Regions from separate parts of the Franconibacter daqui genome, predicted to be linked through region 4. Evidence: predicted binding sites of a transcription regulator. Region 4 holds the regulator's gene; each other region holds the start of a gene.

Region 1 (7,838 bases), on a different contig from region 4:
TGGGCGGCTTTATCGATGTGGCGGGCATGGCGAATCCCAAGCTGGCGCGCGAAGAGCCGCACCGTTTTGGCAGCACGCTGGGCTATTACGGCGTGGGCTATGGTCCTTATCTGCAACTGCCTTTTTACGGCAGCTTTACGCTGCGTGAAGATGGCGGCGACGCGGTGGATACGCTCTATCCGGTGCTCTCCTGGCTGACCTGGCCGTTGTCGGTTGGGAAATGGGCGGTGGAAGGGGTGGAAACCCGTGCGCAACTGCTGGATTCCGACGGCCTGCTGCGCCAGTCTTCGGACCCTTATATTCTGGTGCGTGAAGCTTACTTCCAGCGCCATGACTTTATCGCCAATGGCGGTAAACTCAAGCCGCAAGAGAACCCGAACGCCCAGGCGATTCAGGACGATCTCAAAGAGATTGATGCTGAATAAGCGATGGCAGAATGTAAAAAAGGCGAACTCCGGGTTCGCCTTTTTTATCGGCGCCGGTTGAAACCAGGCCGGTTTGCAGGGCAGGTAATATTCCCACGCAAAAGAAAAGGCGAGCCATCGGCCCGCCTTTTTTGATAAGTAAACCGTTATCAGAACGCGTAGTTAAAGTTCACGCCATACAGCCAGGCTTTACCTTCAGATTTGAAGGTATACGGGCCTTCGGTGAATTCCACGTGCTGACCGTGCATATAAGAAATGCCGGCGTCCACGGAAGCATCTTTATTGAAGGCGTAAGTAGCGCCGGCGCTCAGCCACAGACGATCCTGGTCCGGAATGGAGATGGAGCGGTGGTCGGCTGGCACCGGGCTGTCGTCAAACGCGATACCGGTGCGGAAGGTCCAGTAATCGTCCATGTAATAAGTGGTGCCCAGCGCGATGCGGTAAGCATCCCTGAAGTTCTCTTCTTTCTGGAACAGCGTCTGGCCGTTGCTGTTGGTCGCCTTCAGCTCTTCAAACTGGCTCCAGCTGGTGTAGGTCAGGCTGTAGTGTACGGCCCACTGCGGCGCCACTTTGTTATAACCGGAGATTTCCCACATTTCAGGCAGGTTCAGCGTCAGCGAGCCGCCCGTAGTGCTGCCGCCGGTGCCGTAAGGCAGACCCAGACCATAGGCGGCGTTAATCGGGTTAATCGCCGCAGGCAGGCTGCTCTTATAATCGCCGTCAAAGTCGATTTTTACTTCAGAACGGTAGGTAAAGCCGTAACGGTTATCTTTATCTACTTCATAAAGGATCCCCGCGTTCCAGCCGAAGCCCCACTCATCGCCTTTCAGATAGGCGATTTGAGTATCAGAACTGATGCCAGCCGCCTGGGCTGCAATAGCGCGCGCAGTCGCCGCAGGAATAAGACCCGCCTGCGCTTGTCTTGCAATGCCGCCTGCAAGCAGCTGCGGCAGATCGCCTGCGTAACGTTCAATCTTCGCGCGCGCATAAACCGCGTCGAAGCCTACGCCGAAGCTCCAGTGGTTGTCCAGGCGATAGGCGCCGCTTAAGTTAAGGTTAATGGTTTCGAGGTCAGTCTTGCCGCCCACAGAGCCAGCGGTATAGCTGTCGTTATATTCCGTCGCCAGGCCGTAGTTAGAGGTAACTGACGCGCCCCAGCCAAACTGCTCGTTAATCGGCGCCACGAAATGCAGGTTCGGCACCCAGGCGGTCGGCGCGATGTTGTCCGAGTCCAGGCTGCGGCCTGTCTGCGAACGGCCGGAGACGTTGACGTCCGGGTCTACAAAAATGGCGCCGCCGGAGAAGGTCGGGCGGTCAAACATCATAATCAGCGCCGGGTTGCGGCTTGCGTTGCCCGCATCATCGGCGATAGCGCCTTCCCCTGAATAGGCACGGCCCAGGCCAGAGGAAGAAAATTCGTTTAGCTGGAAACCTGCAGACCAGGCTTGAGAAGAGACGATTGCCACTGCGACCGCGAGAGCAGATTTGGTAAACAGGGTTTTCTGGCTCATGACCATAACCTCATCCATTTATTATTTTTAAATAATGTTACCTAAGGTAACAGGAGCGCGAAGTGTAGGGTCTGAGGTACAGCTTACAAATCAGACCAGTGGCGAGAGTATAGGTCCGACCAGCCGATATGTTGCAAGTATGTTTATAACATTTTTCAATTGTGATCTTCGAAACGCGATCCCGTCTGCAAAATTCGAAGCGGCGTCGATCATCAGGTTGGGTGAATTTTGCGTTAGATCATTTTTAATTGTGATTTCGGTCACTTATCGCCGCTTAAACAAAGTTAATGTGGAGGGTGAATTTCCGGCAGCGTAAAATAACCGCATCGTTTTTGCGTTATTAAAAGAGGAAATCACAATGAGTAAATGCAGTGCTGATGAAACCCCGGTTTGTTGCTGTATTGATGTGGGTACCATCATGGACAATACCGATTGTACCGCCTCTTACAGCCGCGTATTCGCAAGCCGCGCCGAAGCAGAGGAAACCCTGGCGGCCCTGACGGCGAAGGCCCGTGAAGTGGAGTCGGAGCCGTGTCAGGTCACGCCGCGCTTTACCGAGGTGGAAGGCGGCGTACAGATGGATATCGATTTTGTTTTTGCCTGCCAGGCGGAAACCATGATCTTCCAGCTCGGCTTGCGGTAAACCCTTCTTCTTAAAACGCCTTCTTTTTGCCAGGAAGGCGTTTTCTTTTGCCCCTCAATTCGTGTTTCGCCTCGCACTTTTTCCTCTCTCTGATTGGCTCAATGTAAATTTTTGGTTAAGAATGTTATCAGGTCAGACCACTTTTGCGCTTTAACGTTTTTACAGGGGAAGGTTATGAGTCAGGCATTACCGCTGGTCACCCGGCAGGGGGATCGCATCGCGATTATCAGTGGGTTACGTACCCCTTTCGCCCGTCAGGCGACGGCGTTTCACGGCGTTCCGGCGGTCGATCTCGGCAAGATGGTGGTCGGTGAACTGTTGACGCGCAGCGAAATCTCGCCAGACGTTATCGAACAGCTGGTGTTTGGCCAGGTTGTGCAAATGCCGGAAGCGCCCAATATCGCTCGTGAAATTGTGCTTGGCACCGGGATGAACGTTCATACCGACGCTTACAGCGTCAGCCGCGCCTGCGCCACCAGCTTCCAGGCGGTAGCCAACGTCGCGGAAAGCCTGCTGGCGGGCACGATTCGCGCCGGGATTGCCGGCGGGGCGGATTCCTCTTCTGTGCTGCCGATTGGTGTGAGCAAAACGCTGGCGCGCACGCTGGTGGATGCGAACAAAGCGCGCACCATGAGCCAGCGGCTTAAGCTTTTTTCACGTCTGCGGATGCGCGACTTGCTGCCGGTGCCGCCAGCGGTAGCGGAATACTCCACGGGCCTGCGGATGGGCGATACCGCCGAGCAGATGGCGAAAACCCATGGCATTACCCGCGAGCAGCAGGATGCGCTGGCGCACCGCTCGCACCAACTGGCCGCAAAGGCCTGGGAAGAGGGGAAACTTGCGCAGGAGGTTATGACCGCTTACGTGCCGCCTTACCGCGAACCCTTTAGCGAAGATAATAACGTTCGCAAAAACTCGACAATAGCCGATTACGCTAAGCTGCGCCCGGCATTCGACCGTCAGCACGGCACCGTAACCGCCGCGAACAGCACGCCGCTCACCGACGGCGCTGCGGCAGTTATCCTGATGACCGAATCCCGCGCCAGAGAGCTGGGGCTGCAGCCGCTGGGCTACCTGAGAAGCTACGCTTTTACCGCAGTCGATGTGTGGGAAGATATGCTGCTCGGCCCCGCCTGGTCGACGCCGCTGGCGCTGGAGCGCGCCGGACTTACGCTTAACGATATAACTCTGTTCGACATGCATGAAGCCTTCGCCTCGCAGACGCTCACGAATTTAAAAATGCTGGCAAGCGATCGTTTTGCCCGTGAGGTGCTTGGACGCGATCGCGCGACGGGCGACGTGGATGAGTCAAAATTCAACGTGCTGGGCGGCTCCATCGCCTACGGGCATCCGTTTGCCGCCACCGGCGCGCGCATGATTACCCAAACCTTAAACGAACTGCGCCGCCGCGGCGGCGGCTTTGGCCTGGTGACCGCCTGTGCGGCGGGGGGCCTTGGCGCGGCAATGGTGCTGGAGGCCGAATAATGGAATCGACATCCGCGTTTTATCTTCACGTTCGCCCGGATAACGTGGCGGTGGTAACTATCGACGTGCCGGACGAGAAAATGAATACCCTGAAGGCGGAGTTTGGTCCGCAGGTGCGCGCCATTCTTCGGCAAATTCGCGATAACAAAGCGCTGGAAGGGGTTGTGTTTATTTCCGGCAAGCCGGACAACTTTATCGCCGGCGCTGATATCAACATGATAGCCAGCTGCAAAACGGCCCAGGAGGCGGAAGCGCTGGCGCGCCAGGGGCAGCAGATCATGGCGGATATTCATGCGCTGCCGATCCCGGTCGTGGCGGCGATTAACGGTCCGTGTCTCGGCGGTGGGCTGGAGCTGGCGCTGGCCTGCCATCGCCGCGTCTGCACCGACTCCCCTAAAACGCTGCTGGGCCTGCCGGAAGTGCAGCTGGGGCTGCTGCCCGGTTCCGGCGGCACTCAGCGCCTGCCGAGGCTGACTGGCGTTAGCACGGCGCTGGAGATGATCCTCGCCGGCAAGCAGCTGCGTCCGCGCCAGGCGCTGAAAGTGGGGCTGGTGGACGATGTGGTGCCATCCTCTATTTTGCTGGATGCCGCCGTAGCGCTGGTAAAAAAAGGGCGCGGCAACGGGCGGCGTTTGCCGGTGCGCGAACGCGTGCTCGCCGGGCCGCTGGGCCGTGCGCTGCTGTTTAAAATGGTGACAAAGCAAACCGAGCAGAAAACCCATGGCAACTATCCGGCGGCGCGGCGCATCATCGATGTCGTACGCACCGGGCTTGAGCAGGGGAGCGCGAGCGGCTACGACGCTGAAGCGAAAGCGTTTGGCGAGCTGGCGATGACGCCGCAGTCGGCGGCGCTGCGCGGTATTTTTTTCGCCAGCACCGAGCTTAAAAAAGAGACTGGCAGCGAGGCGCAGCCGAGGCCTCTTCGCGCAGTGGGCGTGCTGGGCGGCGGGCTGATGGGCGGCGGCATCGCTTATGTCACCGCCAGTAAGGGCAAGCTGCCGGTTCGCATCAAGGATATTAATGAAAAAGGCATCAGCCACGCGCTGAAACACAGCTGGGATCTGCTTGAGAAAAAGGTGCGCCGCCGCCATCTCAAAGCAACAGAGCGCGACAGCCAGATGGCGTTAATTTCCGGTTCCACCGATTACCGCGGCTTTCATCATCGCGATATCGTGGTGGAAGCGGTCTTTGAAGACCTGGCGCTCAAGCAAAAGATGGTGCAGGAAGTGGAGCAGCACGCCGCGCCGCATACGATTTTCGCCTCGAATACCTCTTCACTGCCGATTGGCGATATCGCTGCGAACGCGGCGCGGCCTGAACAGGTCATCGGCCTGCATTATTTTAGCCCGGTCGACAAAATGCCGTTGGTGGAGGTGATTCCGCACGCCGGCACCAGTGCGGAAACCATCGCCACCACCGTGCAGCTTGCCAAAAAGCAGGGCAAGACGCCGATTGTGGTGGCCGACTGCGCCGGGTTTTACGTCAACCGTATTCTTGCTCCCTATATGAATGAAGCGATGCGCTGCCTGATGGAAGGGGAGAGCATTGAACATATTGATGACGCGCTGGTGAAGTTTGGTTTCCCGGTTGGTCCGATCCAACTTTTGGATGAGGTAGGCATTGACGTAGGCACTAAAATTATCCCGGTGCTGGAAAAAGCGTATGGCTCCCGCTTCAGCGCGCCGCACGACGCCGTTGCAGCAATATTGAAGGACGATCGCAAAGGCAGAAAAAATGGCCGCGGTTTCTATCTTTATCCTGCGAAAGGGCGTAAAAGCAAAAAACAGCCAGACCCGGCTATTTATACGTTAACCGGCGTGAAGCCCGTCAACCGGCTTACCGGGGCGCAAATCGCCGAACGCTGCGTCATGATGATGCTTAACGAGGCGGCGCGCTGTCTGGATGAAGGGGTAGTGCGCTCGCCGCGCGATGGGGATATCGGCGGCGTGTTCGGCATTGGTTTTCCGCCGTTTCTTGGCGGCCCGTTCCGCTATATGGATAGACTGGGCGCGGGTGAGGTGGTCGCGACGCTGCAACGTCTTACCGCCCAATATGGGGAGCGTTTCGCCCCTTGCGACAGGCTGATACGGATGGCCGAAGAACGCCTCGTTTTCTGGTCTGAATTGAACCAGAAGGAAAAAATTGAGGTCAAACAAGAGTAACATCCGCTGTGGATGAAGCGCCGGTCGGTCAGTTTGTAAACGTTGATTGACTATACTTGCAGCAATAAGGTAAAAAACAGCGTTTCATCTGAAGTACGGATCAGGCACAATGCCCGGCCGCCCTGATAACCTTACTGGTTGTGTTATACCCGAAGGGGAAAAGGGCGATTCTGGTTAACAAAAGCGGTGCAATATGCAAGTTTTTATCATGCGTCACGGCGACGCAGCACTCGATGCCGCCAGTGATTCGGTTCGTCCGCTAACCCATTGCGGTTGTGATGAATCCCGTCAAATGGCGACCTGGTTAAAAGGTCAAAAGGTGGATATCGAACGTGTTCTGGTGAGCCCTTTCCTGCGAGCCGAACAGACACTGGATGTCGTACGGGAGGCAATGAATTTGCCGGAAACACAAGACATCCTGCCGGAGCTGACGCCTTGCGGCGATGTTCATCTGGTAGGGGACTATCTGCAGGCGCTGGCGAAAGAGGGGATAGCCTCGGTGCTGGTGATTTCGCACCTGCCGCTGGTCGGTTATCTGGTCTCTGAGCTTTGCCCTGGCGAAACGCCGCCTATGTTCACCACTTCCGCTATCGCTAACGTTACGCTGGATAACGAAAGCGGCAAAGGGGTGTTCAACTGGCAGATGAGCCCCTGCAATCTCAGAATGAAAAAAGCGATTTAACGCCAGTCGCATGAAAAAAGAGCCGCTCAGTGCGGCTCTCTGCTTTTTTGGCCCGGCGCGTTCTTTATATGCCCGCCATCTGCTTTGCAGCGCGCAAACGTCGGTTCAGGGCAACTGCGGCGGCTGCCACTCTTCCACTTCAATCAGCACCACCAGCGCGGCGTCGCCGCCATACTCTTTCGGCGCCTGATGAAACGCCATCACGTGAGGATGCTGCGCAAGCCACAGCGGCGTCTGCTGCTTAAGAATATGTTTGCCGTGGCCGTGCATCACGCAGGCGCAAAAAACATGCTCGCGGCGGCAGGCGGCGATAAGCGCGCCCAGTTCCTGTTTCGCCTGCATCTGCGTCAGGCCGTGCAGGTCGAGAAACAGCTCGGGGGAGTAGTCGCCCCGGCGCAGCTTTTTCAGTTCGAAATGATCGACGCCCGGGCGCACGTAGCGCATCGGCCCGTCGCTGTTCAGCAGCGGCTGGAACTCATCGGAAAAATAGTGGCTGTTATCCACTTGCTCCTGCAACAGGCGCTTTGGCGGCACCTCGCTCAGTTTCTTACGCGGCGGCGGATGGACGATGGTGTCCTGCTTTATCTGGCGGGTTCCGCGCATCAACTCACGGAACAGCGCGCTTTCTTCCTCGCTCAGCGATGGCTTCTTTTTCATCTCGTTCTCGTCTTAAGCATTTTGGGGCAGTTTACCTGACTTCGTGCGCGTGCCAAATAAAACGCCCAATTCCCGGCCTGCCGCGTCGGCGAATGCTGATTTATCGCCGTCTTCATGGCAAACTAGCCGCCGAATGTAAACGCGGTGCGGCCTGCGGAGGGCAATGTGGATAAAATTTTCGTCGATGAAGCAGTTAATGAACTGCACACCATTCAGGATATGCTGCGCTGGGCGGTTAGCCGGTTTAGCGCGGCGAACATCTGGTATGGTCAC
Region 2 (7,838 bases), on a different contig from region 4:
ACGACGAGACTGCCGCCGAGACAAACTGGTTAAGCAGCGTACGCCCGGTTTGCGCCTGTGAGTTATCCCGGATAACCAGAATCACCATCATCGCCAGCATACAGCCCACCAGTTGCCCCAGAGCGCTGTCGAGGAACTGGCTGAAGTGAAAGGTCATCGGGTTATCCAGCACGATGATGTTAATCGTTCCTGCAAGCGCCCCCATCGACCCGAGCCGCCGCTTCTGCACTTCAACGCCAATGAAAAAGCCAAGCAGCGCAAGGCTGATGCAGAGCAGCAGCATGCTTTGCTGGGTGGCAGGGATAAGCACAAGGAAATAGAACGCCCCGAGCGGCAGCGCCGCCAGCATGCCATAGACGAAGTCGAGCGCGACCATGCGCGGATTCGGCAGACGCATGGCAAGCGCCGTAACGACGGCAATCATCACCATCGCGCCGCTGCCGGAGGTCCAGCCGGTCCACAGCCAGAACAGCGCGCCCAGCAGGCAGGAAACGGTAGTACGCCAGAAGTTAATCATGGCGTGATGACGTTCTGCCGAAACCGGTCTCACCACCACCTCACCGCTCAGCACCTCCTCTTCCACCGCGCTGATTTTCGCGTTGGTAATCACCCCGCGTTTCAGCAACAGGTAGCGGGTCGCGGCGCCGATCCAGCTATAGATAGTGACTGGCGTATCGTGCTCACCAGTCCAGGCCATGACGCGACGCATAAACTTAAGCCGCTTATGCACGTCAGCCGCCGTTTCCACCGGCTCGGCGAACAGCTCACGGTACTCGGGCGCGATAGCCTCCGGCCGACTGTTCTGAATAAGCCAGGTTTCGCACGCCTGAGTAATCATCGTCAGCGACACGGTGTTAAGCGCCTTCAACCGGCGGTTAGCCCGCGCCCAGCGCGACGATTCAATCTTCAGGTTGGTGCGCATTCCCTCCAGCGCGGTGGTGCGGCGCACCAGCGCGCCCCAGGCTTTATCCAGCGCTTCGCTGTCGCCGTGGTTAATGCAAAGCTGCATAAGCTGGAACTGCGCCACCAGCAGGCTATCCAGCTCCCGGTCGATTTCACGCTTAATGGAGCGCGGAGAAAAGAGCAGGTCGGCGACGATGGCGCAAAAAATACCTATCACTATCTCGCTGCAACGCTCCACCGCAAACTGCGGCGTGGAGAGCGGCGCAGTCTGAATAGTGATGACGATGATGAGCGCCGTGTAGCCCGCCAGCCCCCAGGCGTAAGAGTTCTCCACTTTTACCAGCGATGAAATCCACGTACAGAAGCCCGCCCAGATGCAGCAGACCATCAGCATCACCACCGGCGCGCGGATCATCGAGATAATAATCACCAGCGCCGCGATACAGCCGATAAAAGTGCCGACGATGCGCAGCATGCCACGATAGCGGATAGCGCCAGACCACGGCTCGCCGCCTGCGGCAAAGGCGGGCCCCGCCGCGACGATGGCGGCGGTCAGCACCGCCCAGCGCGGCGTCTCAAGCTGGAAGTGAAAGCCGACAAAAAGCGCCAGCACAATGGCGGTGGCGAGCTTAATGGCGAAGCGCACATGCTGCGGCGCGATAGAGAGGATGCCCATAACGATTAACCGAATTCGCGCAGCCGATGCATCAGCTTGTTAAAAGGCGATTCCTGGCTGCGGTCCCTGTCTTTTTCGCCGGTGATCACTACCGTTGCGGTCGTGCCCGCCGGGAAGAGGTTCCCCGTTTGTTGATCGAGGTGGATACGCACCGGCACGCGCTGCGCAAGGCGCACCCACTCCAGGTTGGAGTCCACCGACGCCATGCCTTTGTCGTCACGCGTGCTGCTGGCGTTGGTCACGCCTGCCGCCACGCTGTCGACGGTGCCGTGCAGCACCGAGTTGCTGCCAAGCGGCGTAATCTCTGCGCGATAGCCTGGGCGCACGCCTTCAAGCTTGGTCTCTTCCATATAGGCCAGCACATAGAATGTGTTCTGTTTAACCAGCGCCACGGCGGTAGAGCCGCGGGTAATAAACTCGCCGGCGTAGACGTTCAGGTTGGTGACCCAGCCGTCGGCTGGCGCGCGGATAACCGTGCGCTCTAAATCGAGTTTCGCCAGGTCCCGGGTCGCCTGCGCTTTCGCCAGCTGATGCAGCACAGTCTGCAAGACGTTGTTAGACTGATCGATCTCCTCGCGCGACATCGCCTGTATGCCAAGACGGTTGCGGCGGCCCGCTTCGCGACGTTTTTCGCCGGCCAGCGCGTCGTAATAGGCGACGTCCGCCTCGGCTTCTTCCAGCGCTTTCTGGTAGCGCGGCTGGTCGATGGTAAACAGCACCTGACCTTTTTTCACCAGCTGGTTGTCGTGGACATTAACGGCAGTGACAAGCCCGGCGACATCGGGCGCGATGGCTACCACGTCGGCGCTAAAACGGGCGTCGCGCGTCCACGGGGATTCGGTGTAATAAACCCAGGCACGAAAAATCGCGATGAAAGCCAGGATGACCAGCACCAGGGTAATCGCAGTACGGGAGAGTGTTCTTGTAAGCGTTTTCACATCAACCTCAGACAAACAGACGCGATATTAAATAAAACAGGCAGCAATAAAGCGCCGTATTAAAGAGAGCCGGATGCCAGACAAAATCATAGAGCCCCGTAGGGGCCAGCAGGCGGCGCACCAGCCAGAAAATCGCCAGTGATAAGATAAGCTCGATGAAGATCGGCGGAAACGAGAGGCCGAACACCACGATAACGGGAAATAGACTCATGATGACTCTGATTACTGTGCAGGCGACGATTATTAACGATAGACCGCAACCGGGTGGCCTGGATGGCCGGGAGAGAGCGCGGCGTTGGTTATCTTAGTAATAATATATTAACGTAACTGATAATAAGTTATCTACGATATGTGATCTAAATCACTTTTAAGCCAGAGTGAATAATGGAACGACTAAAACGCATGTCCGTATTCGCAAGGGTGGTGGAGCTCGGCTCCTTCACCAGTGCGGCAAGGCAGCTGCAGATGAGCGTCTCTTCTATCAGCCAGACGGTATCAAAACTTGAGGATGAACTGCAGGTTAAGTTGCTCAACCGCAGCACCCGCAGCATCGGCCTGACCGAAGCGGGAAGGATTTATTATCAGGGTTGCCGCCGCATGCTGCATGAAGTGCGGGAAGTGCATGAACAACTCTATGCGTTTAATAATACGCCTATCGGCACCCTGCGCATCGGCAGCTCCTCCACCATGGCGCAAAACGTGCTGGCGACCATGACAGCGGACATGCTCAGAGAGTACCCGGGCCTGACGGTCAATCTGGTGACCGGCATCCCGGCGCCGGATCTGATAGCCGACGGCCTGGACCTGGTTATCCGCGTCGGCGCATTGCAGGATTCCAGCCTTTTCTCGCGTCGCCTCGGCTCTATGCCGATGGTGGTCTGCGCCGCCAAAAGCTATCTGGCCCTGAACGGCGCGCCGGAAAAGCCTTCCGATCTCGCCAGCCATTCATGGCTTGAATATAGCGTGCGGCCCGACAACGAGTTTGAACTGATTGCCCCGGAAGGGATTTCAACGCGTCTGATCCCGCAAGGACGGTTTGTCACCAACGACCCGATGACGCTGTCGCGCTGGGTGAAAACCGGGGCAGGCATCGCGTATGTGCCGCTAATGTGGGTGATCGATGAGATCAACAGCGGGGAGCTTGAGATCTTATTGCCGCGCTACCAGTCCGACCCGCGTCCGGTTTATGCGCTTTATACCGAGAAAGACAAAATGCCGCTGAAGGTGCAGGTGTGCATCAACTACCTGACCGAGTACTTTGTGAAGGTGGCGCAGGTTTACCAGACGATACGGGGAACCGGCAACGGCGTGGAAACGCCGTTGCCGCCAGCCTGAAACCAATGGGGTTTACAGCACGCCAGGCTCGCACTCTTTCACCGTCTGGCTCTGCTTTTCCGCCACGCTCATCCCTACCTGCAGCGTGGCGGCGATATTTCTCGCCGAGCGGTAAACGTTGTCCGCGGCGTTGCGCAGCGCCTCGTCCAGCGTGCCGATACTGTTGAGCACGCTGAACACCGCATCCAGCCCATGCTGGTGGACCACCGCCACGTCAGGCGTCAGCGAGCCGGCGATGCCGATAACGGGCTTATGATACTTTTTCGCGATGCGCGCCACGCCCACCGGCACTTTGCCGTGAATGCTCTGGCTGTCGATACGCCCTTCCCCCGTCACCACCAGCGTGCAGTTGTGAATATGATTTTCCAGATGCAGCGCTTCTGTTACCAGCTCAATACCGCTTCGGAGTTCTGCATTCAGGAAGGCTATCAACGCCGCGCCCATACCGCCCGCCGCGCCCGCGCCGGGTATGGCGTCCACGTCTCTTTGCAACTCGCTGCGGATAACCTGCGCGTAGTGCGCCAGGCACTCATCCAGCTGGCGCACCATCTGCGGATCCGCGCCTTTCTGCGGCCCGAAGATAAACGAAGCGCCTTGCTCGCCGGTAAGCGGGTTTGTCACGTCGCAGGCGACTTTGATATCGCACTCCTGCAAACGGCTATCAAGCGCGCAGAGATCGATGCGGGCGAGCTTCGCAAGCGACGCCCCACCCGGGCCAATCTCCTGGCCGGAAGCCTCGCAGAGCTTCGCGCCGAGCGCCTGCACCATGCCCGCCCCGCCGTCATTGGTGGCGCTGCCGCCAATACCGATAAGAATATGACGCACGCCGCGATCCAGCGCGGCCAGGATAAGCTCGCCGGTGCCGCGCGAGGTGGTTAACAGCGGGTTGCGCTGCGAAGTCGGCACCAGCGCCAGACCGCTCGCCTCCGCCATTTCAATAAACGCGGTGTTGCCGTCGCCCGAAATCCCCCAGCTGGCTTCCACCGGCTGCCCGAGCGGCCCCGTTACGCGGGTGGTGATAGTCGTGCCCTGCGTGGCGCTGACCATCGCGTCCACCGTCCCCTCGCCGCCATCGGCAAGCGGCACGCAGACATAGTCAGCATGGGGGAATATTTCGCGAAAACCTTTTTCAATCGCCTGCGCCACCTCGGCGGCGGAGAGACTTTCTTTCCATGAATCGGGTGCAATGACTATTTTCATAAGTAATCCAGACCGGAGAGATAACCGGGCGCCAGCGGCGCCCCTGTCGTTATTTCATCGCTATTTTGCGACTTCGACTTTCGCCAGCTTTTCGTAATAGCACGCCAGCGCGCTGTGGTCGGCGGTGCCCAAGCCATCCGCCTTCAACGCCTGCATCATTTCCATAACCGCCGCCGTCAGCGGCAGCTGCGCGCCCACGCCGTGCGAGGTATCCAGCGCGTTCGCCAGATCTTTAATATGCAAGTCGATACGAAAACCGGGCTTGAAGTTGCGCTCCATCACCATCGGCGCTTTGGCATCGAGCACGGTGCTGCCCGCAAGGCCGCCGCGAATCGCCTGATAAACCAGATCCGGGTTGACACCCGCTTTGGTCGCCAGAACCAGCGCTTCCGACATCGCAGCGATGTTCAGCGCCACAATCACCTGGTTTGCGAGTTTCGTGACATTGCCTGCGCCGATATCGCCGGTATGCACCACCGAGCCCGCCATCGCTTTCATCAGATCATAGTATTTATCGAATAACGCTTTATCGCCGCCCACCATCACCGACAGCGTGCCGTCGATAGCTTTTGGCTCGCCGCCGCTGACCGGCGCATCCAGCATGCCCACGCCTTTCGCCTGTAACGCCTCGCTAATTTCACGGCTGGCGAGCGGCGCAATCGAACTCATGTCGATAAGCGTCAGGCCCGCGTGCGCCCCTGCAATGAGGCCGTTCTCGCCCAGCGCCACCTCTTTAACGTGCGGAGAGTTAGGCAGCATGGTAATAACGACGTCGCACTGCGCGGCAATCTCTTTTGGCGAGGAGGCCGTTTCGGCGCCCGCAGAGATCACCTCAGAAACCGAGGCTGAGTTGTGATCGTAAACCACCAGCGAATAACCCGCTTTGATGAGGTTTTTACTCATCGGCTTACCCATGATGCCAAGGCCAATAAATCCAACTTTCATCGTCATAACGCTTATCTCTCGTTAATTAGGGAATTACTTTTTAAAGGCGTCGCACAGCTTTTGCGTCGCGGCGCGGAATACGCCAAGGTCGCTGCCGACGGCGACAAATGTCGCGCCCCACTCCAGGTAGCGTTTAGCGTCGGCTTCCACCGGCGCCAGAATGCCCGCCGGTTTGCCGTGCGCTTTGGCGCGGGCAAAGATGTGCTGAATGCAGCGCTGCACTTCCGGGTGCGAGGCGTTGCCAAGATGACCCAGCGCCGCCGCAAGATCGCTCGGGCCGACAAAAATGCCGTCCACGCCTTCGGTAGCGGCGATGGCGTCGACGTTATCCACGCCTTGCTGGCTCTCTATCTGCACAAGAATGGTGATGTTTTTATTGGAAGCGGCGAAGTAATCCGGCACGGTGCCGAACATATTGGCGCGGTGCGAGACAGAAACGCCGCGGATGCCCTCTGGCGGGTAACGGGTGGAGGCCACCGCCAGCACCGCTTCCTCTTCTGATTCCACAAACGGAATGAGGAAGTTGTAAAAGCCGATATCCAGCAGACGTTTGATGATGACCGGCTCGTTGGTCGGCACGCGCACCACCGGGGTGCTGCGGCTGCCCTTAAGCGCCATCAGCTGAGGAATAAAGGTGGTGACGTCGTTAGGGGCATGCTCGCCATCCAGCACAATCCAGTCGAAGCCCGCGAGGCCCAGCACTTCGGTGCTGATGGGGTTCGCTAACGCCGACCAGCAACCGATCTGCGTCTGGTGAGCCGCCAGCGCGGCCTTGAATTTGTTCGGAAAAATATCGTTCATTGTTCAGACCTTAAAGTGTTCAAACCCTGACTGTATGGCTTACTTCGCCAGTTCCATACGCTTGATGTCGCCGACAATCACCAGGTAACAGACCATCGCCATCAGCGCGGAGCACCCGACGAAAATCAACGCAGCATTAAAGGAGTGCAACTCGCTGACCAGATAGCCGATGACCAGCGGAGTAACAATAGAAGCCACGTTACCGAAGACGTTAAACACGCCGCCGCACAGGCCCACAATCTCTTTCGGCGCGGTGTCGGAAATCACCGGCCAGCCCAGCGCGCCAAAACCTTTACCAAAAAACGCCAGCGCCATCAGCGAGACGACCAGCACAGTGCTGTCGGTGTAGTTGCACAAAATAATGGTGGAGGCGAGCAGCATGCCGACCACAATAGGCAGCTTACGGGCAAACGTTAGCGACGCGCCCCGTTTCACCAGATAGTCGGAGAAGACGCCGCCCAGCACGCCGCCTGCGAAACCGCACAGCGCCGGGATAGAGGCCACCAGGCCCACTTTCAGAATCGACATTCCTTTTTCCTGCACCAGATAAACAGGAAACCAGGTGAGGAAGAACCAGGTAATGGTGTTGATAAAGTATTGGCCGAAAAAGACGCCAAGCATCATGCGGTTGGTCAGCAGTTGCTTGATGTAGTGCAGCTTCGGCCCGCTCTGCTGGCTATCCGTTTTTTTGTGGTCCATATTCACCACCGCGCCGTTGTTGCTGATGTACTCCAACTCTTCTTTCGACATGCGCGGGTGATCGCCCGGGTTATGGATAAACTTCACCCATACCAGCGTCAGCACAAAGCCGATGGCGCCCATAACGGTAAAGACATGCTCCCAGCCCCAGGCGAAGGTGAGCCAGCCGAGCAGCGGCGAGAAAATAGCGAGCGAGAAATATTGTGCGGCGTTAAACAACGCCGAAGCGGTGCCACGCTCTTTGGTCGGAAACCAGGCCGCAACGATGCGGGCGTTGGCCGGGAAGGACGGCGCTTCGGAAAAGCCCAGCATAAAGCGCATAAAGAACATAGAAATGCCGG
Region 3 (7,838 bases), on a different contig from region 4:
GATAACCACGCGGTTCCAGCCGTTGTTGGCGGTAATGCGTGAATCAAAGCCCTCGAAGGCCAGCTGCGCGCGTACGGTTTCCGCCTGTTCCGCGCCTTTAAACGAGCCGCACTGCACCATCCAGCGGCGCTCGTCTTTTTTCGCGGCAGGTTGTTTTGCCGTTTCCGCCTCGCGGGTGACCGGTGCGCTCTGCTCGGTTTTCGGCTGCGTACGCGTCGCGGTGTTATGCGGCGGCGTTTGCAGCAGATCCTGATAAGGCTGCTGTTGCGCGTTGCTGCGAACCGGCTGCGCGGTTTTCACTTGCGGCTGCTGATACGCCTCGGTGCGCACAGGCTGTTGCTGATAGCTCTGCGTCTGACGCGTTTGCTGCTGATATGCCTGCGGCTGACGAGTCTGCTGCGGCTGGTATGGCTGCTGCTGCTCGGCGACACGCTGCGGGTTACGCTGCTGCTGCGCCGCCGCGTTCAGCTGTTGCTGCTGAATAAGCCGCTGGCGCTGCAGCGTTTGCTGGCGCTGCTCCGGCGTCTGCTCATTCCACGGCACTTCGCTTAGTTGCGTCGGCTGCTGGCGCATATCCGCCTGCATCTGATCAAGCAGCTGGCGCTGTTCGTTGGTCAGTTGCTCCTGGTTCATGATTTCCCCGCCTGCCGTAGGCTCGGTGGGTTTCACAACGCCAGGCTGGCGGCTTTCCAGCTCTTTAATATAACGCCAGCGCTCTTCCGGCTTCGGCGGCAGCCCGTTGCCCGCCACTTTATGGCCCGGCAGCGTCTCCGCCTCTTCTTTCTTGTGATGGGTAATAAAGTACAGGGCGCCGATAAAAGCGACCACCACAGCGGCCGCGATGGCGACCATAGCCGGGGAAACAGCAGGCAGGTTACGTTGCTTTTTGCGGGTAGGACTCTTTTTGCGCCGCGCGGGAGCCGGCTGTCCGCGGCGTACATAATCTCTTTGTGCCACTATCGTTTCGCTGTATTCGTTCGTTATCAGCCCGCCATGTTACTTAAGGGGCGGCCCTTTGACCAGTCGGGGGCGTCTTAAAGCCGCTTATTTTCGCGGCTTCGGCGCGCTGCTTGAGCCGCGGACCACCAGCTCGCAATCGAGCAGGCGCGAACCGCTGTTGACCGTCTGCCCGTGAAGTTGATCGAGCAGCAGCAGCATCGCTTCGCGGCCGATATCAAAACGCGGCTGCGCGACGGTGGTCAGCGGCGGGTCGCAGAAGGCGGAAAGCGAAATATTATCGAAACCTATCAGCGAGATATCGTCCGGCACCTTATAGCCGCGGCGTTTAGCGAGCGAGAGCGCCCCAAGGGCCATTACGTCGCTGTGACAAAAAACGGCGGTGGGAGGCTTAGGCAGGTCGAGCAGTTGTGAAAGCGCGTTGGCGCCCGCCTCGTAGGTAAAATCGCCCCGGGCGATATAGTGCGGGTCGACGGTAATGCCGCAGCGGCGCAGCGCCTGTATGTAACCCTGCAGGCGATAATGGCACAGCGGCATCTCTTCCGGCCCGGCGATGCAGGCGATGCGCTCGTGGCCCAACTCATGCAGGTAATTGACCGCGTTAAAAGCGGCGGTGAGGTTATCAATATGCACCGTCGGCAGTTCCAGCTCCGGCGCGAATTCATTCGCCATCACCATCGGCGGCAGGTTGCGCTGCTCCTCTTTGCTGGCGTCGAAAGGCAGCCGGGAGCCGAGCAGCAGCATGCCGTCGATTTGCTTGGTAATAATCAGGTCGATGAATGTTTTTTCCTGCTGGTTCTGGTGGGCGCAGTCGCCAATCAATACCAGATAGCCTTGCTCCGCCGCCGTGACTTCAATGCCGCGAATAATTTCGCTGAAAAAAGGGTCGCAAATATCCGGTACGATAACGAGGATAGTGCGGGATTCGTTGCGCTTGAGGCTGCGGCTGAGCGAGTTGGGCAGGTAGCCCACGTCGATAGCCGCCTGTTCAACGCGGTGGCGGGTGGTCTGCGATACCTTTTCCGGGTTCATTAAGGCGCGCGATACCGTGGCCGTCGAAACGCGAGCTTTGGCGGCGACATCTTTCATGGTTGCGGCGGCAACCTGCTTCTTGGGCTTCAACTTCTTCTCCTCACCTGCGCCACGGCGGACGCAGATACATCCTGTATCTGACCTACATCACATTCATATCAGCTATTTAAAGCACCGACTTACAAAAATTACATCAGTAATGTGATGGAGATTTTATTTTTTTCGATATGTTTCGCAGAAATCGGCAGGTTGGTTAACTTTCGATCGGGTCGACATCCAGCACCCACTTCACTTTACGCGCGGCGGGCAGGGTGTTGACGAGCGCCAGGCTGTTGCCAAGCAGGCGCTGTAAATGTTGCCGGGAGGGATGCTGTAAAAGCAGTTGCCAGCGGTAGCGGCCGCCGCGTTTGGGTTGCAGCGCGGGCACCGGGCCGAGGATCCATAAATGGTCGTCCGCCAGCGGGCTGGAGCGCAGCAGGTTATGCATCTGATGCAGGAACTGCGGCGCTTCCTGGTTGTTATGATCTTCAGCGCGAATCAGCACATGGCTGCTGAACGGCGGCAGTGAAACGCCGACGCGCTCCGCCAGCGCCTGATCGGCGAAGGCGTCATACCCCTGGCTTAAGAGCGTCTGTAATAAAGGATGCTCCGGGTGGTGGGTCTGTAGGATCACTTCGCCCTGTTTGCCGGCGCGGCCAGCGCGGCCCGCCACCTGGGTATAAAGCTGCGCGAAACGTTCGGCGGAGCGGAAATCGGCGGAAAACAGCGCGCCGTCGACATCCAGCAGCGCCACCAGCGTGACGTCAGGAAAGTGATGCCCCTTCGCCAGCATCTGGGTGCCGATAAGAATACGCGCGCCGCCGCGATGCACTTCCGCCAGGTATTGCTCCAGCGCCCCCTTGCGGCTGGTGGTGTCGCGGTCGATGCGGGAAATTGGCACGTCGGGGAAAAGCGGCGCGAGCGTCTGCTCCAGCTGCTCTGTGCCCAGCCCCACCGGCACGGTATGCGTGGAGCCGCACTGCGGGCACTGGCGCGGCACCGGGCGCTGGCTGTCGCAGTGATGGCAGCGCAACTGATGCGTCGCCTGATGCAGCGTGTAGTAATGGTCGCAGCGCGGGCATTCGGCAATCCAGCCGCAGTCATGGCACAGCAGCGCAGGGGCGAAGCCGCGGCGGTTAAGAAACAGGATGACCTGGTTATTGGCCTGCAAATGCTGGCGCATGCTGGCGATAAGCGCGGGCGCAAGCCCCGCCTGCAGCGGCTGGCCTTTTAAGTCCAGAACGTGCTGCAGAGCCGGGCGCGCGTTGCCGGCGCGACGGGTTAGCTTCAGCATGCGGTATTTACGCTGGCGCACGTTGTGCAGCGTTTCCAGCGCAGGCGTGGCGGAGCCAAGGATAATAGGGATCTGCTCGGTATGGGCGCGATAAACCGCGAGATCCCGGGCGTGGTAGCGGAACCCTTCCTGCTGCTTGTAGGAGCTGTCGTGTTCTTCGTCGATAACGATGACGCCCAGATTTTTAAACGGCGTGAAGAGCGCGGAGCGGGTGCCGATAACGATGGCCGCTTCGCCGCTTTTCGCCTTAAGCCAGGCGCTCAGCCGCTCGCTGTCGTTAAGCCCGGAGTGTAAAACTTCCACCGGCGCGTTAAAGCGTTCGCGAAAGCGGGCGATGGTCTGCGGCGTCAGGCCGATTTCCGGCACCAGCACCAGCGCCTGGCGGCCCTGGGCAAGCACATTCTCCAGCACGCTGAGGTAAACCTCCGTTTTGCCGGAGCCGGTTACGCCCGCCAGCAGCCAGGCGGAAAAGCTGTCCGCCGCGCTGTGAATGGCGCCTACCGCAGTCGCCTGTTCGGTATTAAGCCGCAGACGATCGCCGGAAACGTGGAACGCGGCGCGCCAGTCGGTAACGGCAGGCGATTCGCTGCGCAAATCGCTTAGCGCCTTTTCCCGCAGCGCCTGGAAAGCGGCGTCGGTAAAGCCGAGCTCATTGACTTCATGGCGCCAGATATTGCGCTGGCGCAGCGCGGCCAGCGCCTGCTGCTGCTTCGGCGCGCGCTTAAGGCTTTGCAGGTCGACGCTGCGTCCTTCGTCGGTGGCGAACCAGTACCATAAAGGCGCCGGGCTTGCGGGTTTACCCTGGCGCAACAGCACCGGCAAGGCGTGAAACAGCACGTCGCCAAGCGGATGATGATAATAATCTGCCGCCCACAGCAGTATCCGCCACAGCGCGGGCGGAAAGAGCGTCTCTGCGTCGAGCGTTTCCACCACGCTTTTTAGCTCATCACGCGGCAGTTCGCTCTGCTCGCTCACGGAGACCACAATGCCGACGCGCTGCTGCTTGCCGAAAGGCACGCGCACGCGGCAGCCTGCGGCCGCCGTCATTTCGTCAGGCAGCAGGTAGTCAAAAGTGCGGGCTAAAGGAACGGGCAAGGCAACATGAGCAACAGGCATGAAAATCATCCGGCTGATAAATACGACGCCATAGTGTACACTGTGTGTCCGTAAAATGGCGCACTCTCTGCTGGGCTGTCCGGCGTTGCCGGCGCGGAAGATTGCAGACAGATTTGCATTGGGTGGTTATTTTCTGTATGATTCGCCGCCTTTGATGTGCAGTTCCGCCATCAAACCTTACTATCAACATCGCGTGGTGTCTGGCGTCAGGGCCGGAAGAGCGACGCGGCCTTAACCGAGGTTTTCCCATGAAAAAAGGTATTCACCCGAATTATGTAGAAATTACTGCAACTTGCTCTTGCGGTAATGTTATCAAAACCCGCTCTACTGTGGGTCACGACCTGAACCTGGACGTGTGCGGCAAATGCCACCCGTTCTTCACTGGTAAGCAGCGTGTTGTTGATACCGGTGGTCGTGTTGAGCGTTTCAACAAACGCTTCAGCATCCCGGGCAGCAAATAAGCTACCCAAAGAAAAGGCGCCGAAAGGCGCCTTTTTTGTTTCTGCGAATCAGTATTCCCAGGTATCCGGGTCGATGCCCAGCTCACGCATAATAACCTTCGCCTCTTCCGGGATCTCGTCGCTGCGGTCTTTACGCAGGTCTTCATCGTTCGGCAGGGGCTGGCCGGTAAACGCGTGCAGGAACGCTTCGCACAGCAGCTCACTGTTAGTGGCGTGACGCAGGTTGTTCACCTGACGACGCGTGCGTTCATCGGTGAGGATTTTTAACACTTTCAGAGGAATGGAAACCGTAATTTTTTTAACTTGTTCACTCTTCTTGCCGTGCTCAGCGTAGGGGCTGATATATTCGCCGCTCCATTCAGCCATGAGATACCTTTAATCCTCTCAGTCATTGGTCCAGGGTCAAAACCTGACGAATCTCACGGTCTTAACCATAACGTCTTTTAGTGTACAGCGTAGAATATACCGTGATGACGGCGCTCGCGCTGCTGCACTGCTCTAAAACCCCAATTTTAACGGTTATTACGCTTTTGCTCAATCTATACGCAAAGAAGTTTAGATGTCCAGATGTATTGACGTCTATTGCCTCAGTGTTTACTCTGTGGCCTGACTTTTATCCGATAAGCCAGGAAACGACTCACCATGACGCGTAAACAGGCCACCATCGCAGTTCGCAGCGGATTAAACGACGACGAGCAGTACGGCTGCGTTGTCCCGCCTATTCATCTCTCCAGCACCTACAATTTCACCGGCTTCAACGAGCCCCGCGCTCACGATTACTCCCGTCGCGGCAACCCGACGCGTGACGTCGTGCAGCGTGCGCTGGCGGAGCTGGAAGGGGGCGCGGGCGCGGTGTTGACCAATACCGGCATGTCGGCCATACATCTGGTCACTACCGTCTTCCTTAAGCCTGGCGATCTGCTGGTGGCGCCGCACGACTGCTACGGCGGCAGCTACCGTCTGTTCGACAGCCTGGCGAAACGCGGCTGCTATCGCGTTAAATTCGTCGATCAGGGCGATGAGGCGGCGTTAAACGCGGCGCTGGCGGAAAAACCGAAGCTGGTGCTGGTGGAAAGCCCGAGCAACCCGCTCCTGCGCGTGGTGGATATTGCGAAAATCTGCGAACTTTCTCGCGAAGCCGGAGCCATAAGCGTGGTGGATAACACCTTCCTGAGCCCGGCGCTGCAAAACCCGCTGGCGCTGGGGGCGGATCTGGTGCTCCATTCCTGCACCAAATACCTCAACGGCCACTCCGATGTTGTGGCGGGGGTGGTCATTGCAAAGGATCCGGACACCGTCACCGAACTGGCATGGTGGGCCAATAATATCGGCGTCACCGGCAGCGCATTCGACAGCTACCTGCTGCTGCGCGGCTTGCGCACGTTAAGCCCGCGCATGGAGGTGGCGCAGCGTAACGCCCAGGCGATTGTCGACTTCCTGAAGACCCAGCCGCTGGTGAAAAAGTTGTATCATCCCTCCCTGCCGGATAACGCGGGGCATGAGATTGCCGCGCGCCAGCAAAAAGGGTTCGGCGCGATGCTGAGTTTTGAGCTGGACGGCGACGAACAGACGCTGCGCCGTTTCCTGGGAGGGTTATCGCTGTTTACGCTGGCGGAGTCGCTTGGCGGCGTCGAGAGCCTGATTTCCCACGCGGCGACCATGACGCATGCAGGCATGGCGCCGGAAGCGCGCGCCGCAGCCGGCATTTCCGAGACGCTGTTGCGCATCTCGACAGGTATTGAAGATAGCGAAGATTTGATTGCCGACCTGGAAAATGGCTTCCGGGCGGCGAGTAAGGGGTAAGCATGAGTGTTACAGCGCCTGCAGGGACGAAGGGTCGTCAACTGCATAAATTTGGTGGCAGCAGTCTCGCCGATGTGAAGTGTTACCTGCGGGTGGCGGGCATCATGGCCGACTACTCCCTGCCTGGCGACATGATGGTGGTGTCGGCGGCGGGCAGCACCACCAACCAGTTGATAAGCTGGCTGAAGCTTAGCCAGAGCGACCGTCTCTCCGCCCATCAGGTGCAGCAGGCGCTGCGCCGCTATCAGAGCGAACTGATTAGCGGTCTGCTGCCGCCGGATGTCGCTGATGGACTGATTAGCGAATTCATCCACGACCTTGAACGCCTGGCGGGGCTGCTCGACGGCACCATTACCGATGCGGTTTACGCTGAGGTGGTAGGGCACGGCGAGGTCTGGTCCGCACGGCTGATGGCGGCGGTGCTAAACCAGCAAGGGCTGGAAGCTGCCTGGCTGGATGCGCGCGATTTCCTGCGCGCTGAACGCGCGGCGCAGCCGCAGGTTAATGAAGGGCTCTCTTACCCTCTGTTGCAACAACTGCTGGTTCAGCATCCTGGCAAACGCGTGGTCGTGACCGGCTTTATCTGCCGTAACGACGCGGGCGAAACCGTGCTGCTGGGCCGCAACGGCTCCGACTACTCCGCCACCCAAATCGGCGCGCTGGCCGGGGTTTCTCGCGTCACCATCTGGAGCGACGTGGCGGGCGTTTACAGCGCCGACCCGCGCAAAGTGAAAGACGCCTGCCTGCTGCCGCTGCTGCGCCTGGACGAAGCGAGCGAGCTGGCGCGCCTGGCCGCGCCCGTGCTGCATGCCCGGACTTTACAGCCGGTATCCGGCAGCGATATCGACCTTCAGCTGCGCTGCAGCTACAACCCGGAGCAGGGTTCCACGCGCATTGAGCGCGTACTGGCTTCCGGCACTGGCGCGCGCATCGTCACCAGCCACGACGATGTCTGCCTGATTGAATTCGAAGTGGCCTCGCACCAGGATTTCAAACTGGCGCATAAAGAGGTGGATGCGCTGCTCAAGCGCGCGCAGGTGCGCCCGCTTTCCGTGGGCGTCCACCCGGACCGCAGCCTGCTGCAGCTCTGCTACACCTCAGAGGTGGTGGGCAGCGCGTTGCAGATCCTGGAAGAA
Region 4 (7,838 bases):
CGGCTCGCAACATTTTCAGCCGATGCCGGGCCTGAGCAACGCGCATCTGCAAACCATGCTGCCGCGGCTGCTACGCCGTCGGCTACAGTTTACGCCGCACTGGCAACGCCTCGACTTGCCGGACGGCGATTTTGTCGATCTCGCCTTTAGCGAAGAACCGCAAGCCGCTCGCCACAAGCCCCGGCTGGTCGTTTTTCATGGGCTGGAAGGCAGCTTGCACAGCCCCTACGCGCATGGGCTTATCCATGCGGCGAAGCAGCGCGGCTGGCTTGGCGTCGTGATGCATTTTCGCGGCTGCAGCGGCGTGCCGAACAAAATGCCGCGCATCTATCATTCTGGCGAAACCGAAGACGGCACCTGGTTTCTGAACTGGCTGAACCGGCGCTTCGGCGAAGCGCCGACTGCGGCGGTGGGCTTTTCGCTGGGCGGTAATATGCTGGCCTGCCTGATGGCGAAGCTGAACGCAGACTTTCCGCTGGCGGCGGGCGTGGTGGTTTCCGCGCCGTTGATGCTGGAAGCGTGCAGCTACCATATGGATAAAGGCTTCTCCCGCGTTTATCAGCGCTATCTGCTGAACCTGCTGAAGGCGAACGCGAGCCGCAAGCTTAAGGCGTGGCCCGGCACGCTGCCGATAGACCTGGCGCAGCTTAAGCGCCTGCGCCGCATCCGCGATTTCGATGACGCCATTACCTCGAAAATCCACGGGTTTCGCGACGCCATCGACTACTACCGCCAGTGTAGCGCTCTGCCTTTACTGAACCAGATAACGCGACCTACGCTTATCATCCATGCCAAAGATGACCCGTTTATGGATCATCACGTGATCCCGCAACGTGAAACGCTGCCTGCTAATATCGAGTATCAACTGACCGATCATGGCGGACATGTAGGCTTCGTTGGCGGCACGCTGCGACGTCCGCAGATGTGGCTGGAAAAGCGTATTCCCGACTGGTTAACGACTTATCTGGACCGATAAATGATCATTCCCTGGCAAGACCTACCGCCCGAGACGCTGGACAACCTGATTGAAGCGTTTGTCTTGCGCGAAGGCACCGATTATGGTGAACATGAACGTTCGCTCGAACAAAAAGTGGCCGACGTTAAGCGGCAATTACAGAACGGCGAAGCCGTTCTGGTGTGGTCTGAACTGCACGAAACGGTCAATATCATGCCGCGCGGGCAGTTCCGTGGCTGATGGTCAGCCTGACTTGTTGTCAGGCTGACGCCAGAGCGAAGCAAACTATTCCGCCAGCGCCGGAACGCTGGCGTCAGTGGCGTACCTTTTTCGCGTATCCATGGAGTTCTCGCTATGTCATCAAGACACCCGGTTATCGCCGTTACAGGTTCCAGCGGCGCAGGCACGACCACCACCAGCCTTGCGTTTCGTAAGATCTTCGCTCAGCTAAACCTTCATGCTGCGGAAGTGGAAGGCGACAGCTTTCACCGCTATACGCGCCCGGAAATGGATATGGCTATCCGCAAGGCGCGCGATTTAGGCCGGCATATCAGCTATTTTGGCCCCGACGCCAACGACTTTGGCCTGCTTGAACAAACCTTTATCGAGTATGGACGCAGCGGCCAGGGGAAATCGCGCAAATACCTGCATACCTATGATGAAGCGGTGCCGTGGAACCAGGTGCCGGGCACCTTTACGCCCTGGCAGCCGCTGCCGGAGCCTACCGACGTGCTGTTTTATGAAGGGTTGCACGGCGGCGTGGTCACGCCGCATCACAATGTGGCGCAGCATGTGGATTTGCTGGTGGGCGTAGTGCCTATCGTCAACCTTGAGTGGATCCAGAAGCTGATTCGCGATACCAGCGAGCGAGGGCATTCGCGCGAGGCGGTGATGGATTCCGTGGTGCGATCAATGGAAGATTACATTAACTACATCACGCCGCAGTTTTCCCGCACCCATATTAACTTCCAGCGCGTGCCGACAGTGGATACGTCGAACCCCTTCGCGGCGAAAGGCATTCCTTCGCTCGATGAAAGCTTCGTGGTTATCCACTTTCGCAACCTTGAAGACATCGATTACCCCTGGCTGCTCGCCATGCTTCAGGGTTCCTTCATTTCTCACATCAATACGCTTGTCGTTCCCGGCGGCAAGATGGGGCTGGCGATGGAATTAATCATGCTGCCGCTGGTGCAGCGATTGATGGAAGGGAAAAAAATTGAATAAGGCGGCTGACGCCGCCCCGAGTCAGACCTCTACCACCTCATAAGAGTGGGTGATGTTGACCGCTTTGCCGAGCATCAGCGCCACAGAGCAATATTTCTCAGCGGAGAGATCCACCGCGCGCGCCACGGCCGCCTCCTTCAGCGCCTTACCCGTTACGATAAAGTGCAGGTTAATGTGAGTGAACAACCGCGGCGCTTCTTCGCGGCGTTCTGAGGTCAGTTTCACTTCGCAATCCTGAACGTCATGACGCCCTTTTTGCAAAATAGACACCACGTCGATAGCGCTGCAACCGCCCGCCGCCATCAGCACCATTTCCATCGGGCTTGGCGCTTTATCGCCGGAATTGCCGTCCATCAGGATTTGGTGCCCTGAAGCGGATTCGCCCAGAAACGTCAATCCCTCAACCCACTTTACTCGTGCCTGCATAATCATCACTCCGATGTATAAAAATTTTTGACAGATTACGCGCCAGTTGCGAAAGAGGCAACGGAAGGGCGACCTGCGTCAAGCTGAAACGAGACAATAGAAGACACCCATGAAAAGCTATGCTAAAACAGTCTGGATGCTGCGGCGATACATTGATGTTATGCATGTATGCAGAGGACAAGACAATTTACCGGCTGCGACGACATGGACAGCCAACTTCCCGGGATGCGGGAAGATAATGATTGCAAAGCCAGATGGGGGACCCGCGCCCCGTCTTTGGAGCCAGTTTAAACAGAGGATAACAGCGCATGGTGCTTGGCAAACCGCAAACAGACCCGACTCTCGAATGGTTCTTGTCACATTGCCACATTCATAAGTACCCATCGAAGAGCACGCTGATTCACCAGGGTGAAAAAGCGGAAACGTTGTATTACATCGTTAAAGGCTCAGTGGCAGTGCTGATCAAAGACGAAGAGGGCAAGGAGATGATCCTCTCGTATCTGAATCAGGGAGACTTTATCGGCGAACTGGGCCTGTTTGAAGAGGGCCAGGAGCGCAGCGCCTGGGTTCGCGCCAAGACCGCTTGCGAAGTCGCCGAGATTTCCTATAAAAAATTCCGCCAGCTTATCCAGGTGAACCCGGACATCCTGATGCGCCTCTCTTCGCAGATGGCGCGTCGTCTGCAAGTCACCTCTGAAAAAGTCGGCAACCTGGCGTTCCTCGACGTAACGGGCCGCATCGCCCAGACGTTGCTCAACCTGGCGAAACAGCCGGACGCCATGACCCATCCCGACGGCATGCAGATTAAAATCACCCGTCAGGAAATCGGCCAGATCGTGGGCTGCTCCCGCGAAACCGTTGGCCGCATCCTGAAAATGCTTGAAGATCAAAACCTGATCTCCGCGCACGGTAAGACCATCGTGGTTTACGGCACCCGCTAAGCCGCCTTAAAAAAACGGCGTGTCGCTTCGGTAACACGCCGTTTTTGTTTCTACACTTACCTCTATGTTTCGCCGTCTCATTTATCACCCGGAAGTGAACTACGCCCTGCGCCAGACGCTGATCCTGTGTCTGCCGGTGGCGGTTGGGTTACTGCTGGGCCATCTGCAACAGGGCCTGCTTTTTTCGCTGGTGCCTGCCTGCTGCAACATCGCCGGGCTCGATACGCCCCACAAGCGCTTTTTCAAACGTCTGGCGGTCGGCGCTTCGCTCTTTGCCGTCAGCAGTTTTACCGTGCAACTGTTACTGGCGGACAATCTGCCGCTGCCGCTTATCTTTTTAGGCATGGCGCTGCTGCTTGGCGTGACGGCGGAGATAAGCTCGCTGCATGCCCGGCTGCTGCCCGCTTCGCTTATCGCCGCTATTTTTACGCTAAGCCTTGCGGGGAACATGCCGGTCTGGGAGCCTATCCTGCTCTATATTTTCGGCACGCTCTGGTACGGGCTGTTTAACTGGTTCTGGTTCTGGCTGTGGCGCGAGCAGCCGCTTCGCGAGTCGCTAAGCTTGCTGTATCGCCAGCTGGCGGACTATTGCGAAGCGAAATATAACCTGCTGACGCAGCATACCGACCCGGAGACCGCCCTGCCCCCGCTGCTTACGCATCAGCAAAAAGTGGTGGACCTTATCAGCCAGTGCTACCAGCAGTTGCACATGCTGGCGGCCGGGAAACAGAGCGGCTATAAGCGTCTGCTGCGCACCTTCCAGATGGCGCTGGATTTGCAAGAACATATTTCGGTCAGCCTGCATCAGCCGGAGGAGGTGCAAAAGCTGGTGGAGCGCAGCCACGCCGAGGCGGTGATCCGCTGGAACGCACAGACCATCAGCGCGCGACTGCGCGTCATGGCCGACGACATCCTCTACCATCGTTATCCGCAGCGTTTCGCCATGGATAAGCAAATCGCCGCGCTGGAGAAAATCGCCCGCCAGCACCCGGACAACCTTGTAGGGCATTTCTGCGAATACCACTTCAGTCGCATCGCCCGCATCCTGCGCACGCAGCGCCCACTCTATGCCCGCGACCTGATGGCCGACCGGCAGAAACGGCTGCCGCTATTCCCGGCGCTGAAAAGCTACCTTTCGCTCAAATCCGCCGCTTTGCGCAACGCCGCACGGCTGGGAGTGATGCTGAGCATCGCAAGCCTCGTTGGCAACGCGTTCCATCTGCCCAAACCGTACTGGATCCTCATGACCGTAATGTTTGTGACGCAGAATGGCTACGGGGCGACGCGGGTGCGCATTCTCCAGCGAGCGGCCGGCACGCTGGCGGGGTTAATCATCGCGGGCGTCACGCTGCACCTGCATGTGCCGCAGGGCTACATGCTGCTGGTGATGCTGGCTATCACGCTCATTAGCTACCTTATCCTTCGCAAAAACTATGGCTGGGCGATGATTGGCTTCACGGTGACGGCGGTTTACTCCTTACAGCTGCTGTCGCTGAACGGCGAACAGTTTATCGTCACCCGGCTTATCGACACGTTGATTGGTTGCTTTATCGCTTTCGGCGGTATGGTCTGGCTGTGGCCGCAGTGGCAAAGCGGGCTGCTGCGCCAGAACGCCCACGACGCGCTGGAGGCGGACCAGGAGGCGCTGCGCCTTATCCTGAGCGACGACCCGCAGCCTGCGCCGCTTGCCTGGCAGCGGATGCGTGTCAACCAGGCGCATAACGCGCTTTATAACTCGCTGAACCAGGCGATGCAGGAGCCTGGCTTCAACGCCCACTACCTGGATGATATGAAGCTTTGGGTTACGCACAGCCAGTTTATCGTTGAGCATATCAACGCCATGACGACGATGGCGCGCGAGCACCATATGCTGACGCCGGAACTGGCGGCGCGTTATCTGGAGTCCTGTGAAATTGCGTTGCAGCGCTGCCAGCAACGGCTGGAATATGATGAGCCGGGGGAATCCCACGACGCGAATATTCTGGAAGGGCCAGAGACGCTGCCGGATACCGCGTTGAGCGTCATGGAACAGCATGTGCACCGTATTCTCGGCCACCTGAACACCATGCATACGATCTCTTCGGTAGCATGGCGTCAGCGGCCCCATCACGGCATCTGGCTTAAGCGCCGTCTGGGCTGATTAGCCTGTTACGCGCGCTACGGCTTTCGCAAAGCGCGCCATCCCTTCGTCGATATCCGCGCTTTCCACCACCAGCGACGGGGCGAAGCGCATCACATCCGGCCCGGCGTTCAGCACCATCAGCCCTTCACTGGCGGCGGCGTACAGGAAATCCCGCGCGCGGCCTTTATAAGCGGGTTTCAGCTCCGCGCCGATCAGCAGGCCCATCCCGCGAATGTCGCTAAAAAGGTCGTACTGCTCATCGATAGCGCGCAGGTGACGTACAAACTGCTCGCGCTTCGCGTTAACGCCGTCCAGCACTTCCGGCGTGTTGATGATATCAAACGCCGCGCCCGCCACCGCGCAGGCCAGCGGGTTGCCGCCATAGGTGGAGCCATGCGAGCCGACATGGAACGCCGAGGCCACATCCTGCGTCGCCAGCACCGCGCTTACCGGGAAACCGCCGCCAAGCGCCTTCGCGCTGGTCAGAATGTCTGGCGTCACGCCGTAATGCATATAGGTAAAAAGCTTGCCGGTGCGGCCCATGCCGCTCTGTACTTCATCAAACACCAGCAGCGCCTGATGCTGGTCGCAAAGTTCGCGCAGCCCCTGTAAAAACGCCGGCGTGGCGGCGGTAACGCCACCTTCTCCTTGCACAGGCTCAACCACCACCGCGCAGGTGTGGTCGTCCATTACCGCTTTAACGGCGCTCAGGTCATTAAAAGGCACGTGGATGATGTCGGCTGGCTTAGGACCAAAGCCATCGGAATATTTCGGCTGCCCGCCGACCGAAACGGTAAACAGCGAGCGGCCATGAAACGCATTATGAAACGCGATGATTTTCGTTTTGTAAGGGCTGTGGCGGGTAATCGCGTAATGACGAGCCAGTTTGAACGCCGTTTCATTGGCTTCGGTGCCGGAGTTCATAAACAGCACGCGGTCAGCAAAGGTGGCTTCAATGATTTTACGACCGAGGCGCAGCGCCGGTTCGTTGGTAAACACGTTGCTGGTATGCCAGAGGGTTTCACCCTGCGTTTTCAGCGCCTCTACCAGCGCGGGATGGCAATGACCCAGCGCCGTCACCGCGATGCCACCGGCAAAATCCACATACTCATTACCCTGCTGATCCCACACCCGGCTGCCTTTGCCCTTTACCGGAATAAACTCCGCCGGTGCATAAACCGGCAGGATCACTTCATCAAAAGTTGCGCGGGTAATTGCAGTTTGTTCAGTCGCCATGTCATGCCCATCCAGTTAATGCGAAACCGCATATGAAAAGATAAGCATAAAATATGCATAATAAATCAATTAATGGCAATGAAAATTCAGCGGTTAAGGAAGTTTGCCAGCAGTTGATGCCCCTGCTCGCTCAAAATGCTCTCCGGGTGAAACTGCACCCCTTCGAGATCCCATCGCTTATGCCGAATGCCCATAATCTCCTGACGATCGCTCCAGGCGGTGACGGAAAAATCATCCGGCAGCGTCGGCGGGTCGATAACCAGCGAATGATAACGCGTAACGGTAAGCGGATTATTTAGCCCGGCAAAGACGCCTTCTCCGGTGTGCTGAATCTGCGACGTTTTGCCATGCATGACTTTTTCTGCCCGTACGACCGAAGCGCCAAAGGCCTGGCCGATAGCCTGATGACCGAGGCAAACGCCAAGGATCGGGAGCCTGCCCGCATAGTGGGAAATGGCCGCAAGCGAAATACCCGCTTCGTTGGGGGTACAGGGGCCGGGAGAGATAACCAGCTTTTGCGGTGCCAGCGTCGCGATGTCGGCAAGCGTTAGCTCGTCGTTGCGCTTCACCACCACCTGCGCCCCCAGCTCGCAAAAGTACTGATAGAGGTTCCAGGTAAACGAGTCGTAGTTGTCGATAAGCAGTAGCATGGCGGCTCCGGAAAAAAGAACCGCGTCATTCTACTCGCTTTCGCGCGCCTCGCTCACCACTTTGCTGAAGATCTCGCGCAGCGGCGCGAGGTCGCCCATAGCGCCCGCCTGGTTGGCCGCATTCCAGGCCGTTACATCCACGTCGCGCCAGTCGAGGCTGTAACCCGCATGCAGCGCCAGCTGTTCGAAGAAAACCCGCTGGGCGCGGCCGGTACCGATACGAAACGGGTGCAGGACGTTTATCTCGCAATAGTAGTGGGCAAGGCGCTCAATGAAAGCGTCAG

The links. The regulator CRP, encoded in region 4, controls carbon source genes, mostly activating them, when cyclic AMP is high. The targets are predictions, from matches to a motif close to ATGTGANNNNNNTCACAT.
Region 1: IEX01_RS16755 (YfcZ/YiiS family protein) is a predicted target of CRP. The motif match lies at 2,185-2,202, and genes of this name have one in related genera.
Region 2: aaeR (HTH-type transcriptional activator AaeR) is a predicted target of CRP. The motif match lies at 2,867-2,884, and genes of this name have one in related genera.
Region 3: cytR (DNA-binding transcriptional regulator CytR) is a predicted target of CRP. The motif match lies at 2,125-2,142, and genes of this name have one in related genera.

The regions. Positions count from the first base shown of each region.
Region 1 is NZ_BMKJ01000005.1:225,134-232,971, forward strand. Features, by position in the region: gene mlaA (phospholipid-binding lipoprotein MlaA) at 1-425, shown strand, start outside; gene fadL (long-chain fatty acid transporter FadL) at 575-1,942, opposite strand; gene IEX01_RS16755 (YfcZ/YiiS family protein) at 2,295-2,579, shown strand; gene fadI (acetyl-CoA C-acyltransferase FadI) at 2,754-4,064, shown strand; gene fadJ (fatty acid oxidation complex subunit alpha FadJ) at 4,064-6,226, shown strand; gene sixA (phosphohistidine phosphatase SixA) at 6,420-6,908, shown strand; gene smrB (endonuclease SmrB) at 7,014-7,565, opposite strand; gene prmB (50S ribosomal protein L3 N(5)-glutamine methyltransferase) at 7,731-7,838, shown strand, end outside.
Region 2 is NZ_BMKJ01000002.1:40,450-48,287, reverse strand. Features, by position in the region: gene aaeB (p-hydroxybenzoic acid efflux pump subunit AaeB) at 1-1,579, opposite strand, end outside; gene aaeA (p-hydroxybenzoic acid efflux pump subunit AaeA) at 1,585-2,517, opposite strand; gene aaeX (p-hydroxybenzoic acid efflux pump operon protein AaeX) at 2,525-2,728, opposite strand; gene aaeR (HTH-type transcriptional activator AaeR) at 2,902-3,852, shown strand; gene IEX01_RS09505 (glycerate kinase) at 3,865-5,052, opposite strand; gene garR (2-hydroxy-3-oxopropionate reductase) at 5,113-6,003, opposite strand; gene garL (2-dehydro-3-deoxyglucarate aldolase) at 6,031-6,798, opposite strand; gene IEX01_RS09490 (MFS transporter) at 6,838-7,838, opposite strand, start outside.
Region 3 is NZ_BMKJ01000007.1:47,419-55,256, reverse strand. Features, by position in the region: gene ftsN (cell division protein FtsN) at 1-957, opposite strand, end outside; gene cytR (DNA-binding transcriptional regulator CytR) at 1,045-2,079, opposite strand; gene priA (primosomal protein N') at 2,243-4,438, opposite strand; gene rpmE (50S ribosomal protein L31) at 4,687-4,899, shown strand; gene metJ (met regulon transcriptional regulator MetJ) at 4,948-5,265, opposite strand; gene metB (cystathionine gamma-synthase) at 5,542-6,702, shown strand; gene IEX01_RS18905 (bifunctional aspartate kinase/homoserine dehydrogenase II) at 6,705-7,838, shown strand, end outside.
Region 4 is NZ_BMKJ01000004.1:343,617-351,454, reverse strand. Features, by position in the region: gene IEX01_RS15555 (hydrolase) at 1-976, shown strand, start outside; gene IEX01_RS15550 (YheU family protein) at 977-1,195, shown strand; gene IEX01_RS15545 (phosphoribulokinase) at 1,310-2,179, shown strand; gene IEX01_RS15540 (OsmC family protein) at 2,201-2,605, opposite strand; gene crp (cAMP-activated global transcriptional regulator CRP) at 2,914-3,546, shown strand; gene IEX01_RS15530 (YccS/YhfK family putative transporter) at 3,611-5,686, shown strand; gene argD (bifunctional acetylornithine/succinyldiaminopimelate transaminase) at 5,687-6,904, opposite strand; gene pabA (aminodeoxychorismate synthase component 2) at 6,991-7,554, opposite strand; gene IEX01_RS15515 (putative adenosine monophosphate-protein transferase Fic) at 7,585-7,838, opposite strand, start outside.